Regions from separate parts of the Mesorhizobium sp. ESP-6-2 genome, predicted to be linked through region 1. Evidence: riboswitches for the same ligand, from Rfam matches in the RefSeq annotation. Region 1 holds a riboswitch; each other region holds the start of a gene.
What was found. A riboswitch is a leader RNA that binds a small molecule or an ion and turns the genes downstream of it on or off. The one in region 1 is predicted to bind cobalamin.
Positions count from the first base shown of each region.

Region 1 (10,515 bases):
AAGTTCGACACGCTCTGGCAGGGCGTGCTGGTCGACGATATCCTTGCGGATGCCGGCATCGAGCCGCCGACCGCCTTCACGCTGGCGCTATCCTTCGACGGTTACACCACCAACGTGCCGACAAAGGATCTCACAACCGGCAAGGCGATGGTGGCGCTGCTCTACGAAGGCAAGCCGATCACGCCCGACCATGGCGGCCCGGCGCGGCTGCTCGTCCCGCATCTCTATTTCTGGAAATCGGCCAAATGGCTGAACGGCCTGCAGTTCACAGAACGCGACGAGCCCGGCTTCTGGGAGCTGCGCGGCTATCACATCTATGGCGACCCCTGGCGCGAACAGCGCTACACGGACGATCCATGAGCGAGGTGCCGTCGGCACAATCACCCGGGCAAACACTGTCGCCCTGGCAGACAGCCAGGATCGTCCGCATGGAAAAGCGCACGCCGCGTGTCACCAGCTTCTTTTTCCAGCCGTCGCGGCCGTTTGCCTACCGGGCCGGACAGCATGTCGATGTCAGGTTGACCGCGCCTGACGGCTATCAGGCGCGCCGCGCCTATTCCATCGCCTCCGCGCCGGAGGTCGGTCCGGTGATCGAACTGGCGATCGAAAGGCTCGAAGACGGCGAGGTCTCGCCCTTCTTCCACGAGGTCGCCGCGGTCGGCGACGAGATCGAATTGCGCGGCCCGCTCGGCGGACATTTCATCTGGCCCGATGGTGATGAGCGACCGCTTCTGCTGGTCGGCGGCGGTTCCGGCGTCGTGCCCTTGATGTCGATGGTCCGCCATCGTGCCGCGCAGAAGTCGACGATGCCGGTCATCCTCGTCTTTTCGGCGCGGCTGTGGGACGAAGTCATCTTTCGCGACGAGCTGATCGGCCTCGACGATCGCGACGACGGCTTCGGCCTTGTGCTGACCCTGACGCGTGAAGCCGCGCGCCGGCCGACGGATTATTCGCGGCGGATCGACGTCGCCATGATGATACAATCCATGGCGCGGCTGCGCCGCCCGCCCGGCCTCGCCTTTGTCTGCGGCTCCAACGCGTTCGTGTCCGCCGCCGCCCAGGCGCTGATCGATGCCGGCATTCCAGCGGCTATCATCCGGACGGAGCGCTACGGCGTCTGAGATCTCCGGCTGCCGCCGCTCCTTGGGTGCAGCGGCGCGCAGATGGGGTTGTCGGCCGTCCCACAGCCTTGCAGCAGGAAAGGATCAAACACTTGACCCCTCCTTGCAAGAAAGAGCGGCCAGGCCAGCGGCTCTCAGGCCTCGATGTCAAGCGCCGAGAGCGGCTTGGAGCAGCAGGCGAGAATGAAGCCGTCCTCGATCTCATGATCGAGGATGCCGCCATTGTGGCTCATCTCGACCTCGCCTGAGAGCTTCTTGACTTTGCAGGTTCCGCACAGGCCGAATTCGCATGCGGCGGGGATTCTGACTCCCGAGGCGCGCGCCGTCTGCAGCACCGTCTGGCCGGCGACGCATGCGGCATCGACATCCGAAATCGAGAACCGGATCGGCGTCGCGGCTTCGACAGGAATGGCTGCGCCGTCTCCAGTCGGCGAGGCGAACGGCGCCGGGATTTCCTCCACCAGCGGCGCTGCAAAGCTCTCCTGATGGTATCTCGCCATGTCGAAGCCGGCGGCTTCGAGCATGCCGCGCACGGCACGCATGAAGGGGTCGGGGCCGCAGCAGAAGATTTCGCGCTCTCGGAAATCGGGCGCCAAAATCGGCAGCCGGATGGCATCGATGCGGCCCATATGGCCGAACCAGCCCTCCCGGCTCGACCGCTCCTCGATCATGAAACCGAGCGACAGGCCGGGCATGTGGCTGCCGAGCAATTCCAGCTCCCTGCGGAAGATGATCTCTTCGGGGCGGCGGGCGCAGTTGACGAAGCCGACATCGGTCCATGGCGCGCAGTCATTCAGCCAGCGCAGCATCGACATCATCGGCGTCACGCCGGAGCCGGCCGAAATGAACAGATATTTGGCCGCCGGGTGGCTGTGCAGCGAAAAGTCTCCGGCCGGCCCATACGCCTTGACGTGCGAACCAGGCCTCAAATGGTCGAACATCCAGCGCGTGCCAGTGCTGCCGGCCTGCGCCTTCACCGTCACCGCGATCGAGAACGGCCGCGAAGGCGAAGACGACAGCGTGTAGGTGCGCATCAGCAACCCATCCGCTGTCGGCAGTTCCAGCGTCACGAACTGGCCCGGCTTGTAGCGGAACCAGGTCTGGTTGTCGGAGCGGAAGGTGAAGGTCTTTACATCAGGCGCCTCGTCGCTCACGCCGATCACTTCCAGCACCTGGAGCCTGTCGTTCCAGGGCGCCATCTGATCGAGATGGCGATAGAGGCCGAGATCCGTCATCGCATTCATCCCTCACCTCTCAAGCAACGCTGCGCAGGGCCGGCCGGCCGTCTTCGGCGAGCCGCGGACCGATGAAACGCGCGTACCAGTCGACGAACTGGAGGACGCCGCCTTCGTGCAGTTCGGAATAGGGACCGGGTTCATAGGCCGGCGACAGGATGCCGAAGGCGTTTTCCTCGACGATGCGGCGGTCCTGGTCGTTGGTCTCGGTCCAGACATGGGTGAGTTCGGCGAGGTCATAGTCGACGCCCTCGACCGCGTCCTTGTGAACCAGCCATTTGGTCGTCACCGCGGTCTCAGTGGCGCTGATCGGCAGCACGCGGAAGGTGACGGCGTGGTCGCCGAGGATGTGGTTCCAGGTCGTCGGATAGTGATAGAGCAGCAACGAGCCGATGCGGTCGGTGGCAACGCTGTCGGACAGGTTCTTCTTGACCGCGCGTTTTCCCGTCATCGTGTAACTGACGGCATCGCGCAGCAGCGGCGCGCGGGTGGCACGGTATTGTCCGGCCGGGTCGATGCGGAACTCGCTCGGCAGGCCGGCGGCCTCGCATTTGGCCCAGTGCGCCAGCATCTCCGGGTCGCTGTCGGCGCCTTGCACGCCGGTCACGGTCGGCGCCTCAGGAAAGGTCTTGCAGAGCTCCGGATGGTTGCCGGCGCAATGATAGCATTCGCGGTTGTTTTCCCAGACCAGCTTCCAATTGCCCTTCTCGACGATGGTGCTCTCGAAGGCGACCTTTGCTTCGCGCAGCCGGTGCGGCGCCAAATAGGGTTCGATCATCGTCCGCATCGGCGCGAAATCCGCCGGCTCGTCGGCGAGGCAAATGAAGATGTAGCCGCCGACGCTTTCGCAGGCGACCGGCTTCAGGCCGAACTGGCTCTTGTCGAAGCCCTCGGCCATCTGCCTGGCGAACAGCAGCCTGCCGTCCAGTTCATAGGTCCACTGATGGTAGGGGCAGACGAGCTTCGCCGCCGTGCCCTTGTCGGTGTTGCAGACGCGGCTGCCGCGATGGCGGCAAGAATTGTGGAAGGCGTTGATGTTGCCCTTCTGGTCGCGCACCAGCACGACAGGATAGTCGCCGATCTGCACGGTGATGAAGCTGCCGGGCCTGGGCAGTTCGCAATCATGGCCGATGAACAGCCAGTCGCGGTACCAGATCAGCTCCATGTCGAGCTTGAAGTAATCGGCGTCGGTATAGAAGGGCTGCTCGAGTGAGAAGCCGTCCCTGCGGCCTTGCAGCCGTTTCAGCATGTCGTTGCGCGCATCCATGTCCTGTCCTCGCATTGAAGTCCTGTCCTCACATTGAAGGACTGAACGGAGGGGAGAGAGGAAGGATCAAGCCGCGCGCCGGCTTGCGCCGGACATGCACCATCCGCCTCTTGACCGCCCGCCGCGATCAGTCGAGTCCAACATCTCAGGCTGGTTTCCGGGCTCTGGAGCTGTCCTTGCGGACTGTCGCGACACCTTCCCAGGCCTTTGCCCAGTGGTCTCCCGTTGCGACCTGAACTCCACCACCGTTGCGGGGGCAGCGCCGGATTCTGACCGGCTTCCCAATTCTCCGCCTCGTCGTCACGCGGCGGCACCTGAGATGGCAGGATCTAACCATGATCGCCGACTTGTCGTCGGCATGAAAACGACATCGCATCCATGCCGCGCGACACGCATGGGAAACGGTGCGGCCGTCGTTGAAGGGGCAGAAAGGCTCGGCTCGCCGCCTCGGAATTCAACTCGTGGCGGACCAAAAAAGGTTAACAGTTTCGAAAAGTGACTATTAGCGTCCACTAAAATCGAACCGAACGGTTCGTTTCTGTTGACGATGCGTGCAGGACGGTGTGAACACTGGGCCTTCGACACAGTTGGTGATCGCACGGTCTGTTAAAATAAGTACTTGATAATAAAGGGAAAAAAACGAATGTAGAAGGCCTTGGCACAATTTCAAGTGGTGGAAACTTGGTCCACACGGAAAAACTTCGTGATTGGAAATGGCGCCATGGCTTTCCCACATCGGGGCTGTCCGAACGACGCGATTTCCTCCCAAGACACGCCGCTAGACGGACGGAAAAATACTGGAGTATCAAAAAATGAAAAAGATCATTCTCACTGCCGCCGCCCTTCTGGCTGTTTCCGGCAGCGCCTTCGCTGGTAGCGACCACTATGGTTCGAATGCCCCTGCGGCCACCGCCGTCGACAGCTCGTACACCGCTTCGACCAAGAAGTCGGAACCGGCTGCCCAGACGCCTGTCCAGGGCGCCGATCGCAACCTCTTCGGCAACAACTAAATAGCCGATCTCCAGTTGACGGCGGGCCTTCCGCCGTCCTGGCGGAATTTGAGAATTCAGGAGACTTGAAATGAAGAAGATCATCCTTGCTGCCGCCGCCGTTCTGGCCGTTTCGGGCAGTGCTTTCGCCAGCAGCGACAACTATGGCTCCAATGGCGCCAACCAGCCTGCCGTCACCTCGACCGACAGCTCGTACACCGCTTCGACCAGGAAGTCGGAACCGGCTGCCCAGGCCCCTGTTCAGGGTGCCGACCGTAACCTCTTCGGCAACAACTAACAGCCGATCTCCAGTTGACGGCGGCCTTCCGCCGTCCTGGCGAAATTTGAGAATTCAGGAGACTTGAAATGAAGAAGATCATCCTTGCTGCCGCCGCCGTTCTGGCCGTTTCGGGCAGCGCTTTCGCCGGCAGCGACAACTATGGCTCCAATGGCGCCAATCAGCCCGCGGCCACCTCGACCGACAGCTCGTACACCGCTTCGACCAGGAAGTCGGAACCGGCTGCCCAGGCCCCTGCTCAGGGTGCCGACCGTAACCTCTTCGGCAACAACTAACAGCCGATCCTTCAGCAGCTGGCGGGTAAGCCCGCCACTGCGTGGAATTTGAGAATTCAGGAGACTTGAAATGAAGAAGATCATCCTTGCCGCCGCCGCCGTTCTGGCCGTTTCCGGCAGCGCTTTGGCCGCCAGCGACAACTACGGCTCCAATGGTGCCAACCAGCCTGCCGTCACCTCGGTCGACAAGTCGCACACGGCTTCGATCCGCGACAGCGGTTCGCCCGTCTACAAGCTGCTCAATTCGTCGGGTGACGTACAGAAGTCCGCCCCTCAGGGCAGTGACCGGAATCTCTTCGGCCACTAACGGCTGAAGCTGATACCAAACAGGAGCGGGGGGGGTTGCCCCCCGCTCCTGTTTTTGCGTGGCCGGCAATTAATTCATGTAAATTCATGGCCTGCTCTCAGGCTGCCTTCGCTTCCGTCTCGTGCAGCGCGAAGGATCGCCCATCCGCGTCGAAGATATGAAGGTCTCCGGCGTCGGCGCTCAGCCGCAGCGTCGCCCCGCGCTTGACCTCGACATTGCCCGGCAGCTTGGTCACCAGCGGCAGGTCGGCGCGGCCGATGTCGACATAGACGAGTTGCACCTCGCCGAGCTGCTCGACATAGTCCACCGTCCCTTCGAACAGGTAGTCCGTGCCGCTGGCGATCGCCAGGTCCTCCGGCCGCACGCCGAAGCTCACCGACGCGCCCTTGGCCGAGGCCGGCGTCGCGATCGGCACCGTAGCCTTGCGGCCGCCGACATGACTGATGACGGTCGGATTGCCCGATTTGTCGATGGTCGCCGGCAGGATGTTCATGGCCGGCGAGCCGATGAACTGGGCAACGAACAGATTGCCGGGTTTCTTGTAGAGTTCCATCGGCGTGCCGACCTGCTCGATATGGCCCTCCTTCAGCACCACGATGCGGTCGGCCAGCGTCATCGCCTCGACCTGGTCGTGGGTGACGTAGATCATGGTGGTGTTGGGCATCGATTCCTTGAGCTTGGCGATCTCGATGCGGGTGGCGACGCGCAGCGCCGCGTCGAGATTCGACAGCGGTTCGTCGAACAGGAACACTTTCGGGTTGCGCACGATGGCGCGGCCGATGGCCACGCGCTGGCGCTGGCCGCCGGACATCGCCTTGGGCAGGCGGTCGAGATAGTTGGTCAGCTGCAGGATCTCTGCCGCCTGGCGCACGCGCTTGTCGATCTCGGCCTTGCTTTCCTTGCCGATCTTCATCGAGAACGCCATGTTGTCATAGACTGTCATATGCGGATAAAGCGCGTAGGACTGGAACACCATGGCGATGCCGCGCTTCGACGGCGGCACGTCGTTGACCACCTCGCCGGCTATTCGGAGCTCGCCCGAGGTGATCTCCTCGAGCCCGGCGATCGAGCGCAGCAATGTCGACTTGCCGCAGCCCGACGGACCGACGAAAACGATGAACTCGCCCGATTTGATGTCGAGGTCGATGCCGTGCAGAATGTTGAGATTGCCGTATGATTTCTTCACTTGCCTCAGCGTGACATCGGCCATGTTTCCCTCCAGTGCTCCCTAGAATTCAGTCGATACGCCCGAACCAGGCGCCGTAGCCGCCGAGGCGGATGGAGCCGGTGCTCGCCTGTCCCGAAAATCCGTGTCCGGGCAAAGGTTGCAGCGATCGGCCGTCAAGGTCAACCTCCGCCGGCCCGGATCCCAGATTGAAGACGCAGACGATCTGCTCGTTGCCGGCACGGCGCGTGAAGGCGACAGTGTCGCCCTGGCTTTCGATGAAGTTGATATCGCCCTTGGCCAGCGCCGGATGGGCGCGGCGGAAGCCGAGAAAGCGCCGGTAGTGTTCGAGCAGCGAATGCTCGTCGCCTTGCTGGACATTGACGGCTTGCGACAGGTGCTTGGCCGGCACGGGCAGCCACGGCTTTGCCTGGGAGAAGCCGCCATTCCTGGCGTTGCCGTCCCACACCATCGGCGTGCGGCAGCCATCGCGGCCCTTGAATTCCGGCCAGAAGCGGATGCCGTAGGGATCTTGCAGATCCTCGAACCGCAATTCGGCTTCGCCGAGCCCCAATTCCTCGCCCTGATAGATACAGACCGAGCCGCGCAAGGACATCAGCAATGCCGAGATAACCTTGAGATAGGCGGTCGGGTCGGCTTCGTTGGCGGCCCAGCGCGAGGCCGGGCGCATCACGTCATGGTTGGAGAAGGCCCAACACGACCAGCCGTCGCTGGCAACCTTGCCGAAGGTTTCCAGCACCGAACGAACCTTGGCGGCGCTGATCTTTTCCGGCGCCAGGAAATCGAAGGAATAGCACATGTGCACGCGCTTGCCGCCGGCTGTATAGGCCGCCACAACGTCCAGTCCGCGCTGTGAATCGCCGACCTCGCCGACCGCGGCAGTCGCCGGATATTCGTCGAGCAGGGCGCGGAAGCGTTCGAGGAAGCCGAGGTTCTCCGGACGGCTCTTGTCGTAGATGTGGTCCTGGTAGTTGTAGGGATTGACCGCGGGTGCGGTCTGGTCGTTGCGCTGTTCCGGTGGCAGCGGCGGGTTGTTTTCCAGCCCCTGGCTGTGGAAGTAGAAATTGATCGTGTCGAGGCGGAACCCGTCGACACCGCGCTCCAGCCAGAAGCGGGTGACGTCGAGCAGCGCGTCCTGGACTTCGCCGTTGTGGAAATTGAGGTCCGGCTGTTCCGCGAGAAAGTTGTGCAGGTAGTATTGCTGGCGGCTGGTGTCCCATTGCCAGGCCGATCCGCCGAAGATCGACAGCCAGTTGTTGGGCGGTGTGCCGTCCGGCCTGGGATCGGCCCAGACGTACCAGTCGGCTTTCGGATTGCTGCGGTTCGATCGGCTTTCCCTGAACCAGGGATGGATGTCGGCGGTGTGCGACAGCACCTCGTCGATCATCACCTTCAGCCCCAGCCTGTGCGCCTCCGCCGTCAACGCGTCGAAATCGGCCAGCGTGCCGAACATCGGGTCGACGTCGCAGTAATCCGAGACGTCGTAGCCGAAGTCCTTCATCGGCGATTTGAAGAAGGGCGAGATCCAGATGGCGTCCGCGCCAAGCGCGGCGATATAGGGAAGCCGCCCGATGATGCCCTTGAGGTCGCCGATGCCGTCGCCATTCGAATCCTGATAGCTGCGTGGATAGATCTGGTAGATCACGGCACCTCGCCACCAGTCGCTATCGACGGCGAGATCGGGCCTCGAACTAGCTTTCAAAGCGGATTGCATGGTTTCAGCCTCCTTTCACCGAGCCTGCGAGCAGCCCGCGGACGAAATAGCGCTGCAAGGAGAAGAACACGATCAGCGGCACGATGATGGTCACGAAAGCCGACGTCGTCAGGATCTCCCAGTCGCCGCCACGCGAGCCGAGCAAGGCATTGAGCTTGGCGGTCAGCACGATCTGATCCGCCTCCGTGCCAAGGAAAACCATCGCCACCAGGAGATCGTTCCATACCCACAGGAACTGGAAGATGGCGAAGGATGCCAGCACGGGAAATGACAGCGGCAGCACGATCTTGACGAAGATCTCGAAATCGCTGGCGCCGTCGATGCGCGCCGATTCCATGATCTCGCGCGGCAGGCCGGCAATGTAGCTCCGCAAGAGGTAGATGGCGAAGGGCAGCCCGAAGCCGGTATGCGCCAGCCAGATGCCGAGATAGGTCTTGGACGGCACGCCGAAGAAGGCGCCGACGCCGTTATAGAGCTTCAGCAGCGGGATCAGCGACATCTGCAGCGGCACCACCAAAAGGCCGATGATGACCGCGATCAGAAGCGCGCGCCCGGGAAAGCGCATCCAGGCCAGAGCGTAAGCCGCAAAGGCGGCGATGAGGATCGGGATGACGGTCGCCGGGATAGTGACGGTCAGCGAGTTCATGAAGGAGCGGCCGATGCCTTCCGAAAACAGCACGGTCCTGTAGTTGTCGGTGGTGAATTTCGGCGGCGCCGAGGAGGCATAGTAGACGCGCTGGCCGCGGTCGCCCTCGAACGCCTTGGGCGAGGTCATGACGAAGCTGCCGTCGGCATTGAGCTGCAAGGTGACGCCGTCGCCGAGATCGGCCGACGTGCCGGCCGGAAATTGCGTCGGTGCCGCCGACTTGACGCCGAAGGCGCTGATCTCGCGCGCCGCGCCATCGCCGAAAATGTTGCCCTGGAGGACGAACTTGCCATCCTTCTCGACCTGCGCCGAGGCGGGCGGCAGGCGTCCGGCTTCAGTCTGGCTGGAGCTGGCGAACGAGTTCCACCAGCCCGAGGCGATGATCTGGTCCTTGTCGCGCAGCGACGATACCAGAATGCCGAGCGTCGGCATGGTCCAGATCGCAACGAAGACCAGCACGGCAATGTGAACGCCGAAGCGGCTGGCGAAGGAGTTTCCGGTCGCGACGGTCATCTCAATGTCCTCCCGTCTCTTTGTTGGCCTGGCGTATGTTCCAGACCATGATCGGAATGACCGCGATCATGATGATGATGGCGATTGTTGCGCCGCGGCCGAAATCACCGCCGCCGCGGAACATCCAGTCGAACATCAGATTGGCCAGCACCTGGCTGTTCCATTGGCCGTTGGTCATGGTCAGCACGATGTCGAATACCTTGAGCACCAGGATGGTGATTGTGGTCCAGACCACGGCGATGGTGCCCCAGATCTGCGGCACCATGATTTTCCAGAAGATCTGGAACGGATTGGCACCGTCGATGACGGCGGCTTCCAGGGTCTCTTCCGGAATGCCGCGCAGCGCCGAAGACAGGATGACCATGGCAAAGCCGGTCTGGATCCAGATCAGGATCACCATCAGGAAGAAATTGTTCCAGAACGGCAGCGATATCCAGACCTGCGGCTGGCCGCCGAAATGCTGGATGATGGCGTTCAGGATACCGATCTGCGTCTGGCCCTCGCCGCGATACTCATAGATGAACTTCCAGATGACGCTGGCGCCGACGAAGGAGATCGCCAGCGGCAGGAAGATCAGGCTCTTGGCGATCGTGCCCCACCAGATCTTGTCGGTAAGCACGGCGATGATCAGGCCAAGGAAGGTGCAGGCGGCGGGCACCACGGCCAGCCAGAGCACATTGTTGAGGATCGAATTGCGGAACTCGCGGTCGCCGAAAGCCCATTGATAGTTGGCCAGGCCGACGAAATTGGCGCCGCCGCGATCGAGGAAGGACAGCCGCAGCGTCTCGACCACCGGATAGATGAGATAGATGGTCAGGATGATCATCGCCGGACCGACGAACAGCCAGGGCCGGATCAGCCCTTGCCGGCGCAGATTGTCGACGGCGGCGGCGCCCGAGACGCCGCGCGAGGGAAAGGTGACGTCGAGCAGTTTGTTGGCGCCCCAGAAATAGGCGACGCAGCC
Region 1 covers NZ_JAIUGT010000016.1:60,314-70,828, reverse strand. The annotation lists gene LB532_RS29780 (molybdopterin-dependent oxidoreductase) at 1-360, shown strand, start outside; gene LB532_RS29775 (ferredoxin reductase) at 357-1,121, shown strand; gene LB532_RS29770 (hybrid-cluster NAD(P)-dependent oxidoreductase) at 1,256-2,356, opposite strand; gene LB532_RS29765 (aromatic ring-hydroxylating oxygenase subunit alpha) at 2,376-3,623, opposite strand; cobalamin riboswitch at 3,754-3,956, opposite strand; gene LB532_RS29760 (DUF680 domain-containing protein) at 4,436-4,633, shown strand; gene LB532_RS29755 (DUF680 domain-containing protein) at 4,704-4,910, shown strand; gene LB532_RS29750 (DUF680 domain-containing protein) at 4,979-5,185, shown strand; gene LB532_RS29745 (DUF680 domain-containing protein) at 5,256-5,492, shown strand; gene LB532_RS29740 (ABC transporter ATP-binding protein) at 5,590-6,702, opposite strand; gene LB532_RS29735 (alpha-glucosidase) at 6,728-8,392, opposite strand; gene LB532_RS29730 (carbohydrate ABC transporter permease) at 8,397-9,551, opposite strand; gene LB532_RS29725 (carbohydrate ABC transporter permease) at 9,553-10,515, opposite strand, start outside.

Region 2 (10,515 bases), on a different contig from region 1:
TCGATGTCGGTCATGTCACTTCACCTTGAGCGGCAGCCCCGCCACCATCAGCAGCACTATGTCGGCAATCGCGGCGACCTGCTGGTTGAGGCGGCCGGCGGCGTCGCGGAACCGGCGCGCCAGCGCATTGTCTGGCACGATGCCTTGTCCGACCTCATTGGATACCACGAACCAGGGCCCGCGCGGCCGCGACAGCATGTCAGCCAGCCGCCGGCATTCGCCCTCTACATCATGTTCGGCCAGCATGTGATTGGTCAGCCAGAGCGTCAGGCAGTCGATAAGCACCGGCTGGTCCTCCGGCAAGATCTCCAATGCACCGACAAGGTCGAGCGGTGCATCAATGGTCGTCCAGCCCTCGCCGCGCCGCGACCGGTGCAACGCGATGCGCTGCCGCATCTCGTCGTCATAGGCTTGCGCCGTGGCGATGTAGGTCCATGGCGAAGGCAAGGCCGTCATCAGCGTTTCGGCGTGCGCGCTCTTGCCGGAGCGCGCACCACCGATGATGAAGGTCAGTCTTCCGCGATCAGGCAAAGCTGTCGCGCAGACTCGTCGCGGTGCCGGTGAAGCGTCCACGCACCACGCCGACGGCAGCGCCGAGCACGAGCCAGAAGACTAGGTTGGTCACAGTTACCGCCACCACGAACTGATGATGCAGGCCTTCCGGAATCGGCGTCTCGAAACTGTCGGGCTGCGGCGCGCCGACAATATGCGGCGCGACGATCAACACCACGCCCAGAATCGCCAGCGGCAGCGATTTGCGGAAGGCGATCAGGGCAAGGCCGATCGCCGTTGCCGCCACCGTTGCCGTCCACCAGATCTGGCGCGGCAGAAGCTCGGCGGCAGGCATGGCCGGCAGTTCCGGCGGCAGGCCGAGGCCCGGCGCCAGCGTGAACACGGCAAAGCCGGCCAGTCCCCAGAACACGCCCTGGCGCCAGTTGCCGATGCCGCCGGCGAATTCCGAAACCGCGACCAGGACCAGCGCGAAGCCGATGCCGGTGACGATGTTGGCAAGCACGCTGAAGGCGAAACGCTCGAAGCCGTCGGCCGGCGCCCAGCCTTCCTCTTCAGCCGGAGCAGCTTCAGCGGGTGCCGGCGCCGCGGAGCTCATGGCGTTACCCGCCGGGGCGGCAGCGCTCATGGCGTTGTTGTCGGTCGCGGCCGGTGCGGTATGGTCATGGTGATGGCCGCCGCCGGCCTGTTCGTAGACTTCCGCCTTCAGGATCAACGGCACGGTGGCATAGGCCTGCATGCAGGCGAGAACGACACCGGCCACAAGCCCTGCGATCGCCGCGATGAACACGACGTTGCGAAACAGGTTCATGATGTCAAATCCCTATCAGTGGCAGGGAAACGCCATCGAGTGGCGATAGTCGTGCGCGGCATTGTGGACCGCGTCGATATGCGAGAAACCGACAAAGCCGACGACGAAAATGCCGAGCAGCGCCGCGAGCGCGAGTTGCAAGAGGCGCGACTGCGAGGAGATGGAGGCGCCGAGGGAGACGGAAGCGGTATTCATGTCTTGTCCTTTCACCCTCCACCCGAGGGCATCGAAGTCAGTTTCCTGTCGCCGGCAGGTCTCCTGGCTCGCGGATCAGCGCCCTTCCCCACCTTCCCGAAGAAAATCTTCAGTGGCATATGGAGAGGACTACCGCACACAGTTGCGGGGGCAGCCACGGCATTGGGCAGCAAATCCGCCCGCACCGCATTCCCTCTTGGCTCCAATCGGAACCGACGACGAAGGTGACTATAGGGAAAATCGCCGCATCCGGCAAACCAAATTCCGACGGCGACAAGCGCTTTAGCGCCGTCCGGCCGCTTGCTCCGCTGCAATTGACAATTTCCGTGGCCGGGTGTCGGCTGCCATCCTCACAGGAGGCCAGCCATGCAGCCCGTCCAGAGCCAGCACGCCCCCTACAACGGCCTCACCCGGGCCGAGCCGACATTGCCGTCCTCGGCCTATTGGGATGCGGCGGCCTACCAGCGCGACCTCGACGCCATCTGGTACAGGAACTGGCTGCTCGTCTGCCGTGGGGCCGACCTTGCCCAGCCGCTCGCCTTTCGCACCTTCCGCGTCGGCACCCAGGAGGTCGTCGTGCTGCGCGACGACACCGGCGAGCTACGCGCCTTCCACAACACGTGCCGGCATCGCGGCTCGCAGCTTTGCCAGGAAAGTGCTGGCCGGTTGAAGGCGCGGCTGATCACCTGCCCCTATCACGCATGGTCCTATTCGCTGCGCGGCGATCTCGTACGCGTGCCGTCGAAAACGCTGCCCGAAGGCTTCGACAAGGCGGACCATCCGCTCTATCGCGTCTCGCTGTCGGTCTGGCGCGGCTTCGTCTTCGTCAATCTGGCGGAAGATGCCGCCGGCTCGGCGCACTCATCCTTCGACCAGGCCTCCGGCGATCTCGGCAACTGGCCGCTGGAATCGCTGACATCAGGCCATGTGCTGCGCAAGGTGATGAACTGCAATTGGAAGATCTTCTGGGAAAATTTCAACGAGTGCCTGCATTGCCCCGGCGTCCACAAGGACCTGTCGCGGCTGGTTCCGATCTATGGCCGCGGCCTGATGGGCCGGCATGACGACCCCGAATGGACCCGCCATGCCGACAATGACGCGCCGGAATTTTCCGGCGGGCTGCGGGCGGGTGCCGAGACATGGTCGCGCGACGGCCAGGCGCATGGGCCGGTCTTTTCGGGCCTCACACCGGCCGAGCGCGCCGCCGGCCAGACCTACGCCACCAGCCTGCCCTCTATGTTCATCGTCGGCCACGTCGACTATGTCAGGTCAGTACGGCTGGTGCCGCTTGGCCCCGAGCAGACCGAGTTGACCGCCGAATGGCTGTTCGCGCCCGAGGCGTTGGCCGCCACCGACATCGACAATATCGTCGGCTTCGGCACCCAGGTGCTGGAGGAGGATGCCGCGATCTGCGAGGTCAACCAGAAAGGGCTGCGCTCCATGCGCCACAAGGCCGGCGTGCTGATGCCGGAGGAGTACGACCTTCACCGCTTCCACGACTGGGTGCGCGAACGGCACGCTGCGCTTGTGCCGTAAGCTTCACAGCGACTTCGGCAGATACCGCCAGGTGACATAGCCGCAGACCGCCGCAAGCAGGCCGAGCGTGACGAAAACCGAGCCGAGGCCAAAAAAGGCCAGCACCACTGAATAGACCAGCGGCGGCGTCAGTTCGGAAAAATCGAGATAGGTGCGGTAGACCGCAGCCATCTGCGCGCGCTCGTAAGAACGCACGGAGCGCATGAAGGCGGTCGAGCCCAGCGCGTCGAGCGCGATGGTGAAGAAGGCGCCGCATAGCAGGAAGGCGCCGGTGATGAGCGGCGCGCTTTCGCCGACGGCACCCGCCGCCAGCAGCATCGCCGACATGGCGAAATAGGCAAATGTCATGGTCCTGCGGCCGCCGAAGCGCTTGCCCGCCTTGCCCCAGAAAATCGCCATGAACAAAAGCGCGTTGCCCGCCGAAACCAGAATGCCGCCGGCCAGTTCGCCCTCGCCGGTGATGACCATGAACAGCGGTCCGTAGACGAAGAAGGTCGTCCAGAAGCAGGAGCGGCCGAAGGCGATCAGCCAGGCCAGCCTCAGCCTCGGCTGCGCGACGAAGCGGCCGATATTGGCCAGCGGATTGACCGGGCGCGTCTTGCCCGGCCGGATCGAGGGATTGTCGCCGAGCCGGTAGGTCCAGAACAACGCCAGCAGGGCCAAGGCGAATACGGCGACCGCGCCATGCGCGGCATAGATGCCGAAGCGCGTGTAGAGAAAGATGCCGAGCGTCGGCCCACCCGTCCAGGCAAACATCGACCACGCCATGCGCAGCGATTCGGCCTGCATGAAATCGGTCTTGCGGATGTGGTCCATGATGTAAAGGTTGAGCGTGATCGACAGCGCGCTGGCGCCCATGACACGGCATAGCATGCCGGCCAATTGCCCGGCGAGCGTATGCGTGACGAAGAACAACGAGCCGATCGCCAGCAGGCAGGCGCCCGCCGTGTAGACCCAACGCCGGGCGAAGCGCTGGATCAGCATCGGCATGAACAAGGTCACCGACAGGCCGAGCATCGCCACGATGGTGTAGAGGATCGAGACGATCTGCTCATTGTGGAGGATCTCGTAGGCCTGGATCGGGATGACGCTCGACACCGTGGCGCGAGCGAAGGATTCGACCGCGTAGAGCGAGGCGAAGGTGCGGGCATCCGCGGCCTTGAGGGCCGGTAGCCAGATCGGATGGCGCACATGCGTGGACATTGCTTCCCCAAAGCAGAATCACCAGCCAAATCTGCGGCCATCATTTCGCGACCGGTAACAGGAAACCGACGTGCCCCGGTTAAAACGAAGCCGGTCAAAGGCTTTCCCGTGCTGGCCTAAAGGGGTGCCTGATGCAGCGCCGGCTGACCGTCCGTATCGAAGCTCACGGCCTTCTTTTGTCCGGCGTAACCGTGATAGTCCTCGTGCGGGGCTGAATCAGATCGCGAGACCATGAGCATCCAGACGCCGACCATGCCCGCCGCGGAGTTGCCGAAGACCAAGCGCATCGTCGCCATCGACATGCTGCGCGGCATCGCGCTGATCGCCATGGCGAGCTACCATTTCACCTGGGACCTGGAATTCTTCGGCTACACCGATCCCGGCCTGACCGCCTTCGGCTGGTGGAAGTTCTATGCTCGCTGCATTGCCTCAACCTTCCTGTTCCTGGTCGGCGTCAGCCTGTATCTCGCCCATGGCAAAGAGATCCGCTGGAACGGCTTCTGGAGACGCTTCGCCATGGTCGCCGGGGCCGCGATCGCCATTTCGGTCGCCACCCGTATCGCCACACCGGATGGTTGGATCTTCTTCGGCATCCTGCACCAGATCGCGCTGGCGAGCCTGCTCGGGCTGGCATTCCTGCGCCTGCCGGCGCTGCTCACACTGCTGATCGCCGCGGCCGTCATCGCCATTCCCTTCTATTTTCGGCTGGAATCGTTCGATCACCCCTGGCTGTGGTGGGTCGGCCTTTCCGCGGTCAACCCACACTCCAACGACTATGTCCCGTTGTTCCCGTGGTTCGGGGCGGTGCTTGTGGGCCTCGGAGCGACCAAGCTTGGCTCCGGCTTCGGCGCCTTGGCGCGCCTGGCGGATGTGGCACCCGGGCGCTGGTCCAACCCGCTGGTCTTCATCGGCCGGCACAGCCTGGCCTTCTACGTGATTCACCAGCCGCTGCTGATCGGCAGTGTCTGGTTGTTCTCGCAAGTAATGCCCGCGAAGGTCGAACCCCCGCAGGTGAACTTTCTCAAGACCTGCCAGATCTCGTGCGAGCAGCAGCGCGACAGCAAGTTCTGTTCGAGCTATTGTGGGTGCATGCTGGACACGCTGGAGGGCGAGGCAACGCTTGATCGGCTCTACAAGAACGACCAGACCGCCGAATGGAGAGCGCATCTGGCGGACCTCGCCGGCACCTGCACGGCCCAGACCGACAGCAAGACGGAGGAAGGTGTCGAATGACCGAGACCCCGCCCAAACCTGGGCTGATACCGTGGCCGCCGCTGATCTACATCGCCGCCATCGCCATCAGCATCGCGCTTGGCCTGCTCTTTCCCCTGCCCTGGATCGGCGACCTCCTGGGCGACCTCCTCTACGCGGCCGGCTGGGTGGCGCTGTTCGGCGTCGCCGCACTCTGGTTCACCGCCATCCGCACCATGATGCGAGCCAGGACCACGCTCAACCCCAACGCCGTGCCGGACCATCTTGTCACCTCGGGCCCATTCGCCGTCAGCCGCAATCCGATGTACCTCGCCAACACGCTGCTGTTGATCGGCGTCGCCTTCATCTCCGGGATCGTCTGGTTCCTGCCGCTCGCCTTCGTCGCCGCCTACGTCACGCAGAAGGTCGCGGTGGAAAAGGAAGAAAAGATGCTGGCGGCAAAGTTCGGCAAGAAATACCGCGACTATGCCAAGCGGGTGCGGCGCTGGATTTGATTGGAGGCTGGCTTGGCCGAAACCGCCCCTTCTTCGTCATCCACGGGCGAAGCAGGAGCGGAGCTCCGTCGCGGAGACCCGAGGATGACGATGTTTGGAAGCTTCGGCCAATCCCGAACGTTTCCTGTGGCCACTCACACAAGCCGCCTACGTATTAACCCCCAGCTCGACCAGCCGCTCGACGCAGGATTCCTCTGCCTGGTCCAGCTCTGCCAATGTCTCCTCGAGGTCGCGGCGCTTTTGCCTCAGATCCTCGCGCTTTTCCTCGATGCGCTTGATCATCAGCTTGAGTTGGCCGACCTCGCCGGGCGGTTCCTTGTACATCTGGATGATTTCGCGGATCTCGTTGATCGAGAAGCCGAGTCGTTTTCCGCGCATGATCTGCCGGATCAGGTGTCGGTCGGATGGACGAAACAGCCGCGTGCGGCCGCGCCGCACCGGCTGCACCAGCCCCTCGTCCTCGTAGAAGCGCAACGTCCGCGTCGACACGTCGAATTCGCGCGTCAGCTCGGTGATCGAATAATATTCCCGCATTCTCACCCCATAGCCGGAGACTGGCGATTGCTGCTCTCCGTCCGCCGCAGACCTGCCGGATCGGCCGCAGTCTGCCTGTCGCCGAGCCTCGCACGGCATTTACGTAAAAGTCAATTGAGCCGGATCAATGGACGCCGAACCACCACGTGGCAAGGCCGAGAAAGGCGAAGAAGCCAACGACGTCGGTGACCGTGGTGACGAAAACCGCCGAAGCGACCGCGGGATCGACCTTGAAGCGGTCGAGCAGCAGCGGGATCAGGATGCCGGCAAGGGCCGCAACGAACATGTTGATGATCATGGCCGCGGCGATGATGCCGCCCAGATTGGCATCGCGGAACCAGACGGCGGCGACGATGCCGATCAATATGGCGAAAACGATGCCGTTGATGAAGCCCACGCCCATCTCGCGGCGAATGATGCGGCCGGCATTGTAGATGTCGAGATCCCTTGTCGCCAGCGCGCGCACGGTGACGGTCATGGTCTGCGAACCGGCATTGCCGCCCATCCCGGCCACGATCGGCATCAGCACGGCGAGCGCCACGATGCGCTCGATCGTGTGGTCGAACAGGCCGATCACCGATGCCGCCAGGAAGGCGGTCAGGAGATTGACAAGCAGCCATGGAACACGCGAACGCGAGGTCGAAAAGATGCTGTCGGAAAGCTCTTCGTCGCCGACGCCGCCCATGCGCAGGAGATCTTCCTCGGCTTCCTGCTGAATGACGTCGACGACGTCGTCGATGGTCAGCACGCCGACCAGCCGCTCGTTCTCGTCGACGACGGCGGCCGACAGAAGGTCATATTGCTCGAACTCCCGCGCGGCCTCTTCCTGGTCCATTGTGGCCGGAATGGCGTGCCGCGTCTCATGCATGACCTCCTCGACCTTGACCGAGCGCTTGGTGCGCAGGATCTGGTCGAGGTCTATGGCGCCAAGCAGCTTGAAGCTCGGGTCGATGACGAAGATCTGGCTGAAGCGGTCGGGAAGGTTCTTGTCCTCGCGCATGTAGTCGATGGTCTGGCCGACCGTCCAGAACGGCGGCACTGCGACGAACTCCGTCTGCATGCGCCGCCCGGCGGTCTCCTCGGGATAGTCGAGCGAGCGGCGTAGCCTGATGCGCTCGGTAAACGGCAGTTGCGACAGGATCTCGTCCTGGTCCTCCGGTTCGAGGTCCTCGAGGATGTAGACCGCGTCGTCGGAATCGAGTTCCTGCACCGCCTGGGCAATCTGCGCGTTGGGCAGATTGTCGACGATGTCCATGCGGATCGCCTCGTCGACCTCGGTCAGCGCGGAAAAATCGAAGTCGGCCCCCAAAAGCTCGACAAGGGCGCGCCGCTGGTCGGGATGCAGCGCCTCGATCAGGTCGCCCATTTCCGACTGGTGCAGGTCGTCGACCTCACGCTTGAGCGTGAGCGTATCGCGGTCGGCGATCGCCGCGCCGATCTGGGCGAGAAAGGACGAAAGGACAGCGCCGTCCTCACCGTAGATGTCGGCGCGGTGTTCGTCAGCGACCCCAGCGCCGGTCGTCCGTTCGTCCTGGCCTTCCACCAGCGCCTCCCGCCATTGCAATCCTGGAAAAGGTGCGTCTCAGGTCTAGAACATCGGACCCGAAAGGGGAAACCGGTTTCGGGAAAATCCGACGCTCAAAAGAAACTGGCGTAACGCGCGGGAATATCAAACGAAATGCGCGGTCCGTTGGGCTGGAGGTGCCGCTACAAATGAGATTCCCGGAAGAGAGAATGGTGCGGTCGAGAAGACTCGAACTTCCACGGGTTGCCCCACAGCGACCTCAACGCTGCGCGTCTACCAATTCCGCCACGACCGCACGTGGTAGGAGCCGGAACCGACCGGCTCGCGGCGTGTAGCAAATCGTTTCCGGCGAAACAAGTGCGCCCCGAGCATTTAATCGCTGGGAATTGCCATAACGGATCAAAGCGTCAAAATGCACCGCGAACTGGACGTTTCGGCCCGATATCGCCATATGGAGTACAACAAGAGACATCCCATGCCAGAACGCAGCCAGATCGCCACGTCGTTCCTGCCTTTGCCCGGTTCGGCGCCCGTCGAATGGGCGATCGAGCCCGGCCTCACCGCCTACCCCGAGGCGCTTGCCTTCATGGAGGCGCGCGCCGAAGCGATCCGCAGCGGGGCCGCCGGCGAGATGGTCTGGCTGGTCGAGCATCCGCCCCTCTATACCGCCGGCACCAGTGCGCGTAGCGAGGACCTGATCGACGCCACCCGGTTCCCGGTGTTTTCGGCCGGCCGCGGCGGCGAATACACCTATCATGGGCCGGGCCAGCGCGTCGCCTACGTCATGCTCGACCTGAAACGCCGCCGCGAGGATGTGCGCGCCTTCGTCGCCGCCCTCGAACAATGGATCATCGGCACGCTCGCCGCCTTCAACGTCAATGGCGAGCGCCGTGAGGATCGCGTCGGCGTCTGGGTGGTGCGGCCCGATCGCCCTGCCCTCCCGGACGGCTCTGCCGCCGAGGACAAGATCGCGGCAATAGGCATTCGGCTCAGGCGCTGGGTGAGTTTTCACGGCATCGCCATCAATGTCGAGCCGGACCTCGGCCATTTCAGCGGTATCGTGCCGTGCGGCGTGCAGGACCATGGCGTCACCAGCCTCGTCGATCTCGGGCTGCCGGTGACGATGGCCGATCTCGATCTGGCGCTGAAATCAGCGTTCGAGGATGTCTTCGGCCCGGCTACGGCCTTGCCCTTGGAAACAGTCCGCGAGGCCGGCTGAACGCTTTCCGGACAGCTCAGATCAGCCGTGCGGACGCCCAGAGCACTCCATAGCCGTGGATGACGAACACCGCCAGCAGCGCGCCGGCGATGACGAAACGGTCGGCTGTGCGGATCGGCTTCAGTTCGTGGCGCGGCCTCACCCCGCTGCCCGCAGTCAGAAGGCTGAGGATTGCAAAGACCGCGCCGGCCGCGAGCAGAAAGCCGGTGGAAAAGCCGGCCTGCCAGCCAAGCGCGAGGAAGGCCGAGAACAGGAAAAAGGAGGCCAGCGCCAGCGCGACCGGCCCCGGGCAGATCTGGCGCAGCACCTGGCCGCCATCGAATTTCCACACCGGCACCAGATTGGCGATGTTGAACAGGGCAGCACAGCCCGCCAGTGTCGCCAGCAATGTCGCGGTAAGCCAGTGCCCTTCCGCGCTTGCAAACGTACTGCCCATCATCGCCAACGGCACCAGGAAAGCAGAGAACCCGGCGCCCATCAGCGCCACGAACGCGACTTCGAAACGGCTGTCATAGGGCCGGCCGCCAATGGCGACGCCGCCGAGGAGCGGGATGAAGATCATGCGCGCCCTGCGATGGCCCATCAGGCGGAATGCCGCCATGTGGCCGAGCTCGTGCAGGGCGACAACGGAAGTCAGGATCGCGGCCAGCGCCAGCCCGCCGCGGTGAAGCCCGAAGAACGGCCACAGGATGAATGCCGAGAGGGCGGCGAAGCCGAGCTGGCTCAGCGGATGTTCGAACCAGCCGCCCTTGCGATACCGCCCTGTCCTGGCCCAGCCATCCAGCTTGGCGAGTTCGCGGCGCATGGCGAAATAGCGGAACACCAAGAAGGCCACGCCGCGGTAACGGTCGGTCTGGGTGAGCGTCACCCGGGTGGCCTCGCCAATCGAGACCAACTGCGCGGTTTCCCGATAATGCGCCCAGAAAGACGGATCGAGCGCCGTGTCCTCGATGACGCGCATCGAAAAGCACCTGCCATGCACGACATTCTCGAGCAGGGCCTTGCGTTCGATCGGCTGGCCGTCCCGGCCCTCCCAGGACATTCTGGTGCGGACCAGTCCCTCGCCCAGCATCTCTGCCGAGAGGATTTCGCCGGACCAGCCGGCATTGCTCCCGAGCGGCCACAGCGCCTGCCACAGGCGCTGCCGGTCGGCCGCGACCGTGCGGCTGAGCCTGATGGTGCGCAAACCAAGCGGCACGCTCATCAGGAGAAAAATCAGCCCGAGATTGCTGGCCACGAGGAAGGCGGTGACGATGGGCGACACGCGGCGCTCCTG
Region 2 covers NZ_JAIUGT010000002.1:519,858-530,372, reverse strand. The annotation lists gene cobO (cob(I)yrinic acid a,c-diamide adenosyltransferase) at 1-14, opposite strand, end outside; gene cobU (bifunctional adenosylcobinamide kinase/adenosylcobinamide-phosphate guanylyltransferase) at 16-531, opposite strand; gene LB532_RS07770 (CbtA family protein) at 524-1,321, opposite strand; gene LB532_RS07765 (CbtB domain-containing protein) at 1,337-1,516, opposite strand; cobalamin riboswitch at 1,552-1,748, opposite strand; gene LB532_RS07760 (aromatic ring-hydroxylating oxygenase subunit alpha) at 1,883-3,052, shown strand; gene LB532_RS07755 (MFS transporter) at 3,056-4,255, opposite strand; gene LB532_RS07750 (DUF1624 domain-containing protein) at 4,487-5,488, shown strand; gene LB532_RS07745 (methyltransferase family protein) at 5,485-5,961, shown strand; gene LB532_RS07740 (MerR family transcriptional regulator) at 6,109-6,495, opposite strand; gene mgtE (magnesium transporter) at 6,620-8,038, opposite strand; tRNA gene LB532_RS07730 (tRNA-Leu) at 8,231-8,315, opposite strand; gene lipB (lipoyl(octanoyl) transferase LipB) at 8,496-9,239, shown strand; gene LB532_RS07720 (site-2 protease family protein) at 9,256-10,503, opposite strand.
Region 2: linked by a shared signal. The riboswitch ahead of LB532_RS07765 (CbtB domain-containing protein) and the one ahead of LB532_RS29765 (aromatic ring-hydroxylating oxygenase subunit alpha) in region 1 are both predicted to bind cobalamin.

Region 3 (10,515 bases), on a different contig from region 1:
CAGGCAAAGCGGATCGCCGCCTTCGCCCGCAGCTTGGCCGCAACCTCCTCGCGATTGCGCGGATGCTGGTTGGTTTCAAGCGAATCGAGAAGCTCGCGCGCCGACGCCGCGATAGCCTCGACGGCATGGTCGAAGGCATGCTGGTTCTGCTTCGAGGGCCGCGTCGTTCCGCTCAGCTTGCGGACGAACTGAAGGGCTGCATCGCGCACCTCGTCATCGGTTGCCGGCGGATCAAAATTGAACAGGGTCTTGATGTTTCTGCACATCGCTTCCGTATCTCCTCTTGTCCTGGAGCCGTTTCAATCGGGACGCGTTCTATCCTCAATCATGATCGTGTCAAAAACCAGAGAGACGGCTGCATGCCTCAATCCGCGTCCAGCGGCTCCGTCCCGATCGGCTTGCCGTCGCGGGACAGCCTGATCTTCTCCACCTTGTCCTCGGCCGCCTTGAGCAGCCGGTCGCAATGCACCTTCAGCGCCTCGCCGCGCTCGTAGATCCTGATCGACTGGTCGAGCGGCACATCGCCACGCTCCAGATCATCGACGATCTTCTCCAGCGCGTCGAGAGCCTGTTCGAAGCTCATCGCCTTGACGTCTTCGTTGGTTTCACCAGCCATCATTCATCCTTTCATCAGTCGCCCGACATGGGCGGCGACCGAAAATGCCAATCCTTGCAGATCGTAGCCGCCCTCGAGCAGGCTGACGAGCCGGTTGCCGCTGTGGCGCGCCGCGCGCTGCATGAGTTGGCCGGTGGCCCAGTCGAAATCATCCTCGGTCAGGTTGATCTCGGCCAGTGGGTCGCGATGATGCGCGTCGAAGCCGGCCGAAATAATGATCAGGTCGGGTGCAAAATTGTCGAGCGAGGGCAGCACGCGCGACAGGAAGGCGTCGCGGAACGCCTCGCTGCCGGTCTGCGGCGCAAGCGGCGCGTTGATGATGTTGCCGGCGCCGGTTTCGTTCTTTGCTCCGGTGCCCGGGTAGAGCGGCATCTGGTGGGTCGAACAATAAAGCACGGACGGATCGTCCCAGAAAATATCCTGCGTGCCGTTGCCGTGATGCACGTCCCAGTCGACGATGGCGACACGTTCGATATCGTGTTTGCGCTGTGCATAACGTGCGGCGATGGCCGCCGTGTTGAACAGGCAGAAGCCCATTGCCGTCGCTTTCTCCGCATGATGGCCGGGCGGCCGGGCGGCGACGAAAACGTTGTCTGCCCTGCCGGCAAAGACGTCGTCGACGGCGGCATTGGCGGCGCCGATCGCGGTGATCGCCGCTTGCCAGCTCTTCGGGCTGGCCGTTGTGTCGGCATCGATGCGGGCGATGCCCGTCTCGGGAATGGCGGCGCGTACCCGCTCGACGAAATCCCCGGGATGCGCATAGAGAATGGTGGCCTCGTCGCCTTGTGGCGCCTCGAGGCGGTCGAGCGCGGCAAAAGCCTCCTCGTCGAGCACGCGCTCGATGGCGCGCAAGCGGTCCGGCCGCTCCGGATGGCCGGGTGGCGTGATGTGCTCGAGGAAGATCGGATGGGTGTAGAGACGAGTGGCCATGCTCCCTATCTAGTGCCCCGGCGCGGCGATGGCCATGCGTTGCGGCCTGATGGCTGGGGAAAATCGCGCCTGCGTCCATTCGCGTCGCCGCGGGCGATTGGCGGCGCGGAGGCTTCGTCGTAAAGTCCCGGCCACTGCCTGGTGCCCGCCGCGAGCGGGAGAATCGGGAACACGGTTTGATACCGTGGCGTGCCCAACGCTGTAAGGGGGACCGCGCCGGTAAATGCCACTGTCGATGACGGGAAGGCGCCGGATGCGGGTTGATCCCGAGCCAGAAGACCGGCCTGGCAGGCATCGTCATCCGCATGGTCAGGCGGACGGCAGTTGATTGCAATCGCAAGGGGACAAGCGATGCCGGACGAGATGACCATCCCCGTGGGTGACGGATTCGACCAGATGGCGCGCGATGCGGTCTACCGCGCCATGTTCACGCGGCGCGATGTCCGCAGCCATTTTACATCAGAGGCCGTCGATGACGAGGTGCTGGCGCGGCTGCTGCTTGCCGCCCATCACGCGCCATCGGTCGGCTTCATGCAGCCATGGAATTTCATCGTCATTCGTGGCACCGAACGACGGGAACAGGTGCGCGCCCTGTTCCTGGCGGCGCGCGAGCAGGAATTGCCCGCTATCGAGGAAGAGCGGCGGGCGCTCTACCGCAAGCTCAAGCTGGAAGGCATCTGCGAAAGCGCGCTCAATATCTGCATCACCTGCGACCGGCGACGCTCACAGGGTTCACCGCTGGGACGCTGGCACAATCCCGAGATGGATCTCTACAGCACGGTCTGCGCGGTGCAGAATTTCTGGCTGGCGGCACGCGCCGAAGGGGTCGGGGTCGGCTGGGTCAGCATTATCGAGGCGCAGGCGTTGAAAGACCTTCTGTCGATTCCCGAGCATGTGACGCCGGTGGCCTATCTCTGTGTCGGCCGCGTCTCCGAGTTCGCGCCGAAACCGGACCTCGAAACACATGGCTGGGGTCGACGACTGCCGCTGCCCGAGCTGATCATGAGCGAGACGTTTTGCGGACAGGGCGAAGTGCCGCTCAAGTCAACGATCGCCCGCCTCAAGGCGGCAACACGGGAAAAATCTGGCAAACCCTTGATTTGATTGCCGACACGGCATGCGCAGCGCTGCCGGCGGCCTGCGCCTTGTCCTGAGCATCTGAACCTGGAAGCACCTCGGCTATCCGCCTTCAGGCGGCTCCGGTATCCTTCCTCAACAATCCTTCGAGCAGTTGCTTGAATGCCGCTACCACGGTCTTTGATGTCGCTTCCGGGTCGTTCGAATTGGCGATCCGCTGCGCCGCCTGACTGCTCGCCCCGTTGATTAGCCGCGCCGCGGTCTCAGGGTCGACGCTTGGGACCACCACCCCGTCCCCTTGCAGCATCGTCAGATGATCGGTCATGGAAGCGACGCAGGCATTGGCGTTCGGCCATTGCGCGGGGTCCCCCAGCACGGCCGGACCGTCCCGGAACATGATGCGCTGGATTTCCGGCTCCAGCGCCATTTCGATGTAGCTCGTGCATTCGTCGACGAAGCTTTGCCAGCGGGTCGGTGCTTTCGCTGCAACCTCATTCACCCGTGCCGCCATCTCGGCGTCGATCTCGGCGATGACCGCCTGCAAGAGCCCCTTCTTGTGGCCGAAATGATGATAGAGCGCACCGCGCGTCAGTCCTGCCGATGCGGTGAAATCGTCCATCGACGCTTCGGCATAGCCGATCGTTCCGAAGGCATGCCGGGCCGCGGCAATCAATTTGGCGCGGGTTTCGGCGATCATTTCCTTGCGAGGCTTGTGCATTTCTTCTGGCCTTATGCACATACGTTCCGTATGCCAATTGACATACGCAGCGTATGATCTATCTAGTGTTCATACGCATCGTATGTAATTTCCGAATCGCCTTTTGTCGAGGAACGGACCATGCAAAATCCCTACTCCGAGATCTTTCGATCCCCTGGCGCCAAGGGCTTTGCCGCTGCCGGCTTCATGGCGCGCCTGCCGATCGCCATGGCGCCGATCGGCATCGTGGCGATGCTGTCGCAGACGCGTGGCGAATACTGGCTGGCGGGTGCCGTCTCGGCGACATTCGCGCTGGCCAACGCTTTCCTGGCGCCGCAGATCTCCAGGCTGGTCGACCGCCTCGGCCAGACACGGATCGTCGTGCCCACCACCATCGTCTCCGTGGCGGCATTCCTGCTGCTGATTGCGTCGGCCAACCAGGATTGGCCGGTATGGACATTGTTCGTGTCGGCGCTGCTGGCCGCGGCCATGCCCAGCATGCCGGCAATGGTGCGCGCGCGCTGGACCGAGCTTTTTCGCGGCCGGCCGGAGATGAACACCGCCTTCGCCTTCGAATCGGCGGCCGACGAGCTGGTCTATATCGCCGGTGCGTCGCTGTCGGTGGGCCTCAGTGCGGCGCTGTTTCCGGAAGCAGGCATGCTGGCGAGCACTTTGTTTCTCGCCTTGGGCTCCATAGCGTTCATTCTGCAGCGATCGACCGAACCAAGAGTGCGGCCGGCGGACCATGGTTCGGCCGGCTCGGCGATCCGCCTGCGGCCGGTACAGATCATCACCTTCGCCCTGATCTTCATCGGCGCGACCTTCGCGACGACGGAAGTGAGCACCGTGGCGATCACCAAGGAGTTCGGCCAAGCCGGTGCCGCAAGCCTGGTGATCGGCGTTTATGCGCTGGGATCGTTCGTGTTGGGCATCGTGGTCGGCGCACTCAACCTCAAGACGCCGCTACAGCGCCAGCTGGCCGTGGCGGTCGCGATCATCGCGGTCAGCACGCTTTTGCCGCTCACCGCCGACAGCGTGCCGCTGCTGGCGGTGACCGTCTTCATCAGCGGCGTGGCGATCTCGCCGACTTTCATCACAGCATTTGGCCTGATCGAACGGCATGTGCCGGAAGCGATGCTGACCGAGGGCATCACCTGGGTGACAACGGGAATCGGCATCGGCATGGCGCTGGGCTCTTTCGCCGCCGGCGCCGTGGTGGATGCGTTCGGCGCCCAGAACGGGTTCTGGGTCTCGGTGGTCGCGGGCGGCATCGCGCTGGTCACGGTGCTGCTCGGCCAACGCAGCCTTGCCACTCACAAATGCGAGCTGGATGGGTGTGAAGCGGCCGTCGTTGCCGCGGAATGATCCATGACGCGTCCGGTTCAGCGGATCGGACGCTACTGCCGCCGTCGAACTTCAGAGAATCTCGGTCTTGGCGATATGGATGCCAAAACCTTCAAGGCCGACATAGTGGCGCTCGCGCGAGGCGATCAAATTGATCGAGGAAATGCCGAGATCCTTCAGGATCTGAGCACCGAGCCCGATCTCGCGCCATTCATTCTCGCGGCGGCGCGCCTCTTCGTGATCCTCGCGGTCGCCGCTCGCAGGCCGGTTGCGTTCCTGGTGGGCGACGCCGACCGAGCCCTCTCGCAGATAGACGATGACGCCGCGCTTGCGCTCGCCCATCGCCTTCATGATGCCGTCCAGCCGATGGCTGGTGCCGAAGACGTCGGTCACCACGTCCTCGGAGTGGAGACGCACAGGCACCTCTTCCCCATCGCGGATGTCGCCGAAGACGACGGCGACATGATGCATGGAATCCCAGGGCAGCGTGTAGGTGAAGACCTGCGCCTTGCCGCCGAGCGTGTCGATCTCGGAGCAAGCAACGCGTTCGACCAGCGTTTCCTTGCGTTGCCGGTAAGCAATGAGGTCGGCGACAGAAACCTGCTTGAGGCCATGTTCCTCGGCAAAAGCCGCGACCTGCGGGCCGCGTTTGACGGTGCCGTCATCATTGACCAGTTCCGAGATCACGCCGATCGGCGGCAGGCCGGCGAGCTTGCACAGATCGACGGCCGCCTCGGTATGGCCCGAACGCATAAGCACGCCGCCTTCGCGCGCGATGAGCGGGAAGATGTGGCCGGGGCGGACGAAATCGGAGGCGCCGACATTGCCATTGGCGAGATTGCGCACGGTCAGCGTGCGGTCGTCGGCGGAAATGCCTGTCGTGGTGCCATGCTTGAAATCGACGCTGACGGTGAAGGCTGTGGTGTGCGCTGAATCATTGTCGGCGACCATCGGCGCAAGGTTGAGGCGCTTGGCCTCCTCGCGCGGCATCGGCGTGCAGACGATGCCCGAAGTGTTCCGCACGATGAAGGCCATCTTTTCCGGTGTGCAATGGACGGCGGCGACGATCAGGTCGCCCTCGTTCTCGCGCCCGTCATCATCCATGACGACGACGATCTCGCCACGCTCGAAGGCCCGGATTGCTTCGACGATCTTCTTCTGGTCGTAAGACATGGAATGCTCGCTTCGCTCGCAAGGGAGTAGGGGAATAGGGCAGTAAGGCAGTAGGGGAAAGGAAAAATTGCTCGTCTCGCGGGCAGCTTAACATACTGCCATACTGCCCTACTGCCCTACTGCCCTACTGCCTTCCTTACCTGTCTGTCCTCGGTGCCGCAGATAATGGTCGGCGATGGCGCAGGCAACCATCGCCTCGCCGATCGGTACGGCGCGAATGCCCACACAGGGGTCATGACGGCCCTTGGTCATCACTTCGACGTCGTTGCCGTCCTTGTCGATCGACTTCCGTGGCGTCAGGATGGAGGAAGTCGGCTTGACGGCGAAGCGGGCGATGATCGCCTGGCCGGTCGAGATGCCGCCAAGGATGCCGCCGGCATTGTTGGACAGGAACACCGGCTGGCCGTCATTGCCGATGCGCATCTCGTCGGCATTCTGTTCGCCGGTGATACGGGCGGCCTCGAAGCCGTTGCCGATCTCGACGCCCTTGACGGCGTTGATCGACATCAGGCCTGACGCGATATCCTGGTCGAGCTTTGCGTAGATCGGCGCGCCGAGGCCGGCCGGAACGCCGTCGGCGACGATCTCGATCACGGCGCCGACGGAGGAACCCGCCTTGCGGATGCCGTCGAGATATCGGGTAAAGACCGGAACGGACGCCGGATCAGGCGTGAAGAACGGATTATCCGCGTCGCCGATGAAATTCCAGTTCCAGTTGGCGCGGTCGATCGACTTCTCGCCCATCGATACCAGCGCCCCGCGCACGACCATGCCCGGCACGACCTTGCGGGCAAGGGCTCCGGCCGCGACCCGAGCCGCTGTCTCGCGCGCCGAGGATCGGCCGCCGCCGCGATAGTCGCGCACACCGTATTTGACGTCATAGGTGTAGTCCGCATGGCCCGGCCGGTACTGGCGGGCGATCTCGCCATAGTCCTTCGAGCGCTGGTCGACATTTTCGATCAGCATGGAGATCGGCGTACCTGTCGAGATCATCGTCTCGCCGTCATCGTCAAGGATAAAGCCCGACAGCACCTTCACTTCGTCAGGTTCACGGCGCTGCGTGACGAAGCGCGACTGGCCGGGCCGGCGCTTGTCGAGTTCGGCCTGGATTTCGTCACGCGTGAAGCGGATGCCGGGTGGGCAGCCGTCGACCACGCAGCCCAATGCGGCTCCATGGCTTTCGCCCCAGGTGGTGACGCGGAAAAGATGGCCGAACGTGTTGTGAGACATCGCAAAGTGCCTTGCCCGGCATCGGAGCCGACTGAAGCCTGCCTTCTATTGGCGTTTTCCACAGGGGTCAAACCGTGATCTTCGGATTTAGTTTTGACACATTCGATTGGTTTCTGCTCTGTTCCATTCGCCGTTGAGGATCCGCCGCTACCCATGCCGGCGCAATACCAAAGAGGACGATGATGCGTACCCTGATTGGCGCTGTTGCCGCCACATTCCTGCTTTGCACCGCCGCTTTCGCCGGGCAGACCGAAGGCCTGATCAAGAAGATCGACAAGGACGCGCTGACCCTGACGCTGGACGACGGCAAATCCTACAAGCTGAATGCGGAAACCGATCTCGACGCGCTGAAGCCCGGCATGGATATCGTCATCGCGTATGACGTGACCAATGGCGAAAACGTCGTCACCGATATGCAGTTGCCGGACAGCGACTCCAACTAGGCTTCCAATGCAAATCGGCTGTTCGGCGTTTGTTGAGCCGTTGCAGCCGTTTTATGCACCTGCAACCGGCAGTCTGCATGAGCCTTCCTGGATCGTGCCGGGAGCCTAAAGCCACCTCAGGCTGTCGCCTTCCAGCTTGAGCACGCGGTCCTGCGGTATCGCCAGCTTCGCCGCATCGTCCTCGGCCATGTCAAGCACGAAGCGAAACAAGGTGCGCATGACGCCGCCATGTGTCACGCAGACTGTCTGGCGCTCGAGCGCGTCGAACCACGGCTTTACCCGTTCGAGCAGCATCTGGTAGCTCTCGGCATCCTTGCCCGGCGGCTGAAAGTTCCATTTGTCCAGCGCACGCGTCCTGCTCGCACCCGGAAATTGTGTCTCCAGCTCGGCAAAGGTGAAACCCTGCCAGTCGCCGAAATTCACTTCAACAAGGCGGGGATCGGTCCCATAGGCAGCGGGGTCGAGCTTCATGGCGGCGCGAATGCGCTCCATGGTCTCGCGCGTGCGCCGCATCGGGCTGGCGACGAAATCGAACTCTGCGGGATTGGAGATCAGGTCAGCCAGCCGATGCCCGTTTGCGCTCGCCTGCTCGCGGCCGAGCGCGTTGATGTCGGTATCGGCCTGCCCCTGAAGCCGGAATTCGGCATTCCACGCGGTCTGGCCGTGGCGCACGATATAAACCAGCGGGTACATCAGGTCTTCCGGAGGTCGGGCCTGGGCCTGGGCGGAGGATAGGCGGAGGGAGTTAATCCTTGACCGTCGAAATATCGGGTGCGTCAACCGCCTTCATGCCGACGACGTGATAGCCGGAATCGACATGATGCACTTCGCCGGTGACGCCGCGCGACAGGTCGGACAGGAAATAGACGCCGGAATCGCCGACCTCTTCCTGGGTGACCGTCTGCTTCAGCGGCGAATTGTATTCGTTCCACTTCAGGATGTAGCGGAAATCACCGATGCCGGAAGCGGCCAGCGTCTTGATCGGGCCCGCCGAGATCGCGTTGACGCGGATCTTCCTGGCCCCGAGATCGACGGCGAGGTAACGCACGCTGGCCTCGAGTGCGGCCTTGGCTACGCCCATGACGTTGTAATGCGGCATCACCTTTTCGGCGCCGTAATAGGTCAGCGTCAAAAGCGAACCGCCATCGGTCATCAGCGCCTCGGCGCGCTTGGCGATGGTGGTGAAGGAATAGACCGAAATATCCATCGTGCGCAGGAAATTATCGCGCGTCGTCTCGACATAGCGGCCGGTCAGTTCGTCCTTGTCGGAAAAAGCGATGGCATGGACGAGAAAGTCGAGCTTTCCCCAATGATTGGCGACATTTGCGAAGACCTCGTCGAGGCTCGCCGGATCAGTCACATCGCAATGGCCGGCGACAAAGGCGCCGAGTTCCGCAGCCAGTGGCTCGACCCGCTTCTTGAACGCTTCACCCTGATAGGTCAGCGCGATCTCGGCGCCGTGGTCGACGCATGCCTTGGCGATGCCATAGGCGATCGACCTGTTGTTGGCGACGCCGAGGATCAGGCCGCGTTTGCCGGCCATCAGGCCCTGTCCACCCGCCATATGCGTGCTCTCCGCAAGATTTCTTATTTGTGGAGAGCCCTATCGCACAGGCACAGAGCCCCTTCAAGCGCTCAAACGGGACAGTTCGGGGGACAAGAGCCGCCAATCAGCCTTTTTGGCTGCGCAACAGCCCTTCGAGCGCGCTGTCGCCGCCTTCCGGCAGCATGATGCGCACATGGGCGTAGAGATCACCGTGGCCGCCGGCCTTTTCCGGAAGGCCCCTGCCCTTCAGGCGCAGGACCTTGTCCGAGCTCGACCAGGCGGGAACGTTGACCGCGAGCTTGCCGGTCGGCGTTTCGACGGCCACCTTGGCGCCAAGCACGGCATCGGCCAGCTCCACCGGCAAATCGGCATGCAGGTCGCGGCCGTCCAGGCGGTAGCGCGGATGCCGGCGGAAGCGGATCTTGACCAAGGCGTCGCCGGGCTGGCCCGGCCCCTGCTCGCCCTGCCCCTTCAGCCGTATGGTCTGCCCGTCCTCGACATAGGCCGGCAGCTTGACCGCCACCTTGCGGCCGTCGGGGAACATCGCCGTGACCTTTTCAGCGTTCGCCGCTTCCTCGATGGTGATGTCGAGCGTGACATTGAGGTCGGCGGCGGTTGCCGGCTGGCGGCGGTCACCCATTCCTGCCCCGCTTTGGCCGGCGCCGCGCGAGCCGGAGAAGACGTCGCCAAAAATCTGGCTGAAGATATCGCTGTTGCCGTCGAACGGATCGCCGCCAGGGCGTCCGGAGCGGAACTCGAACCGCGAACCGCCGGCTCCCTGCTGCTGGCGGCGAAAACCGGCGAAGGGGTCACCACCACCGGGGGCGCCCTCGAAGCCCTGGAAACGCGGCTTGCCGTCGGCGTCGATCTCGCCGCGATCGAAAGCGGCGCGAGTCTTCTCGTCGCCGACGATTTCATAGGCCTGATTGGCCGCGGCAAAACGGTCCTTCGCCTTGGGATCATTCGGATTCTGGTCCGGATGATGCTTCTTGGCGAGTTTGCGGTACGCCGATTTTATGTCCTTGGCCGATGCGTTCTTTGCAACGCCCAGCACCTCATAAGGGTCGCGCATGCTTCTTGCCCTGGAGAAAGAGTGAGTCCATAGTCGCCTTTTATATGCGCTCGCATAGGAAGAAATTCCAGTGCTGGACGTTATTTCAAAGGCGGAAGATCAAAGCGTCCTGAAGTCCTGCATGCGCCAGCCGCCGCCGCTGGCCAGGCAAAGTTCGCCCGCGAACATGGCAACGCCGTCAAAGCTTTCGCGCGAAGCCTTGAAGCGGCGGCAGGTCTGGCCCCCGTCCTTCAATTCCGCCAGTTCGGTGATGGAGCCGCGCGAACCCGTACCGGCATTGGCCCACGGCACGGCCTGACCGCCGAGCTGCTCGATGTCGGCGGAGGACACCGCGTTGCCGATCGTCGTCTGGTCGGAATCGCGGTCCGAATCGGCCGGCGCGGCTGG
Region 3 covers NZ_JAIUGT010000004.1:213,774-224,288, forward strand. The annotation lists gene LB532_RS13505 (DUF2277 domain-containing protein) at 1-266, opposite strand, end outside; gene LB532_RS13510 (exodeoxyribonuclease VII small subunit) at 365-616, opposite strand; gene LB532_RS13515 (histone deacetylase family protein) at 620-1,546, opposite strand; cobalamin riboswitch at 1,669-1,849, shown strand; gene bluB (5,6-dimethylbenzimidazole synthase) at 1,898-2,650, shown strand; gene LB532_RS13525 (TetR/AcrR family transcriptional regulator) at 2,736-3,341, opposite strand; gene LB532_RS13530 (MFS transporter) at 3,462-4,685, shown strand; gene ribB (3,4-dihydroxy-2-butanone-4-phosphate synthase) at 4,737-5,837, opposite strand; gene aroC (chorismate synthase) at 5,946-7,067, opposite strand; gene LB532_RS13545 (DUF1344 domain-containing protein) at 7,250-7,510, shown strand; gene LB532_RS13550 (histidine phosphatase family protein) at 7,616-8,203, opposite strand; gene fabI (enoyl-ACP reductase FabI) at 8,256-9,074, opposite strand; gene LB532_RS13560 (DnaJ C-terminal domain-containing protein) at 9,181-10,128, opposite strand; gene LB532_RS13565 (RT0821/Lpp0805 family surface protein) at 10,228-10,515, opposite strand, start outside.
Region 3: linked by a shared signal. The riboswitch ahead of bluB (5,6-dimethylbenzimidazole synthase) and the one ahead of LB532_RS29765 (aromatic ring-hydroxylating oxygenase subunit alpha) in region 1 are both predicted to bind cobalamin.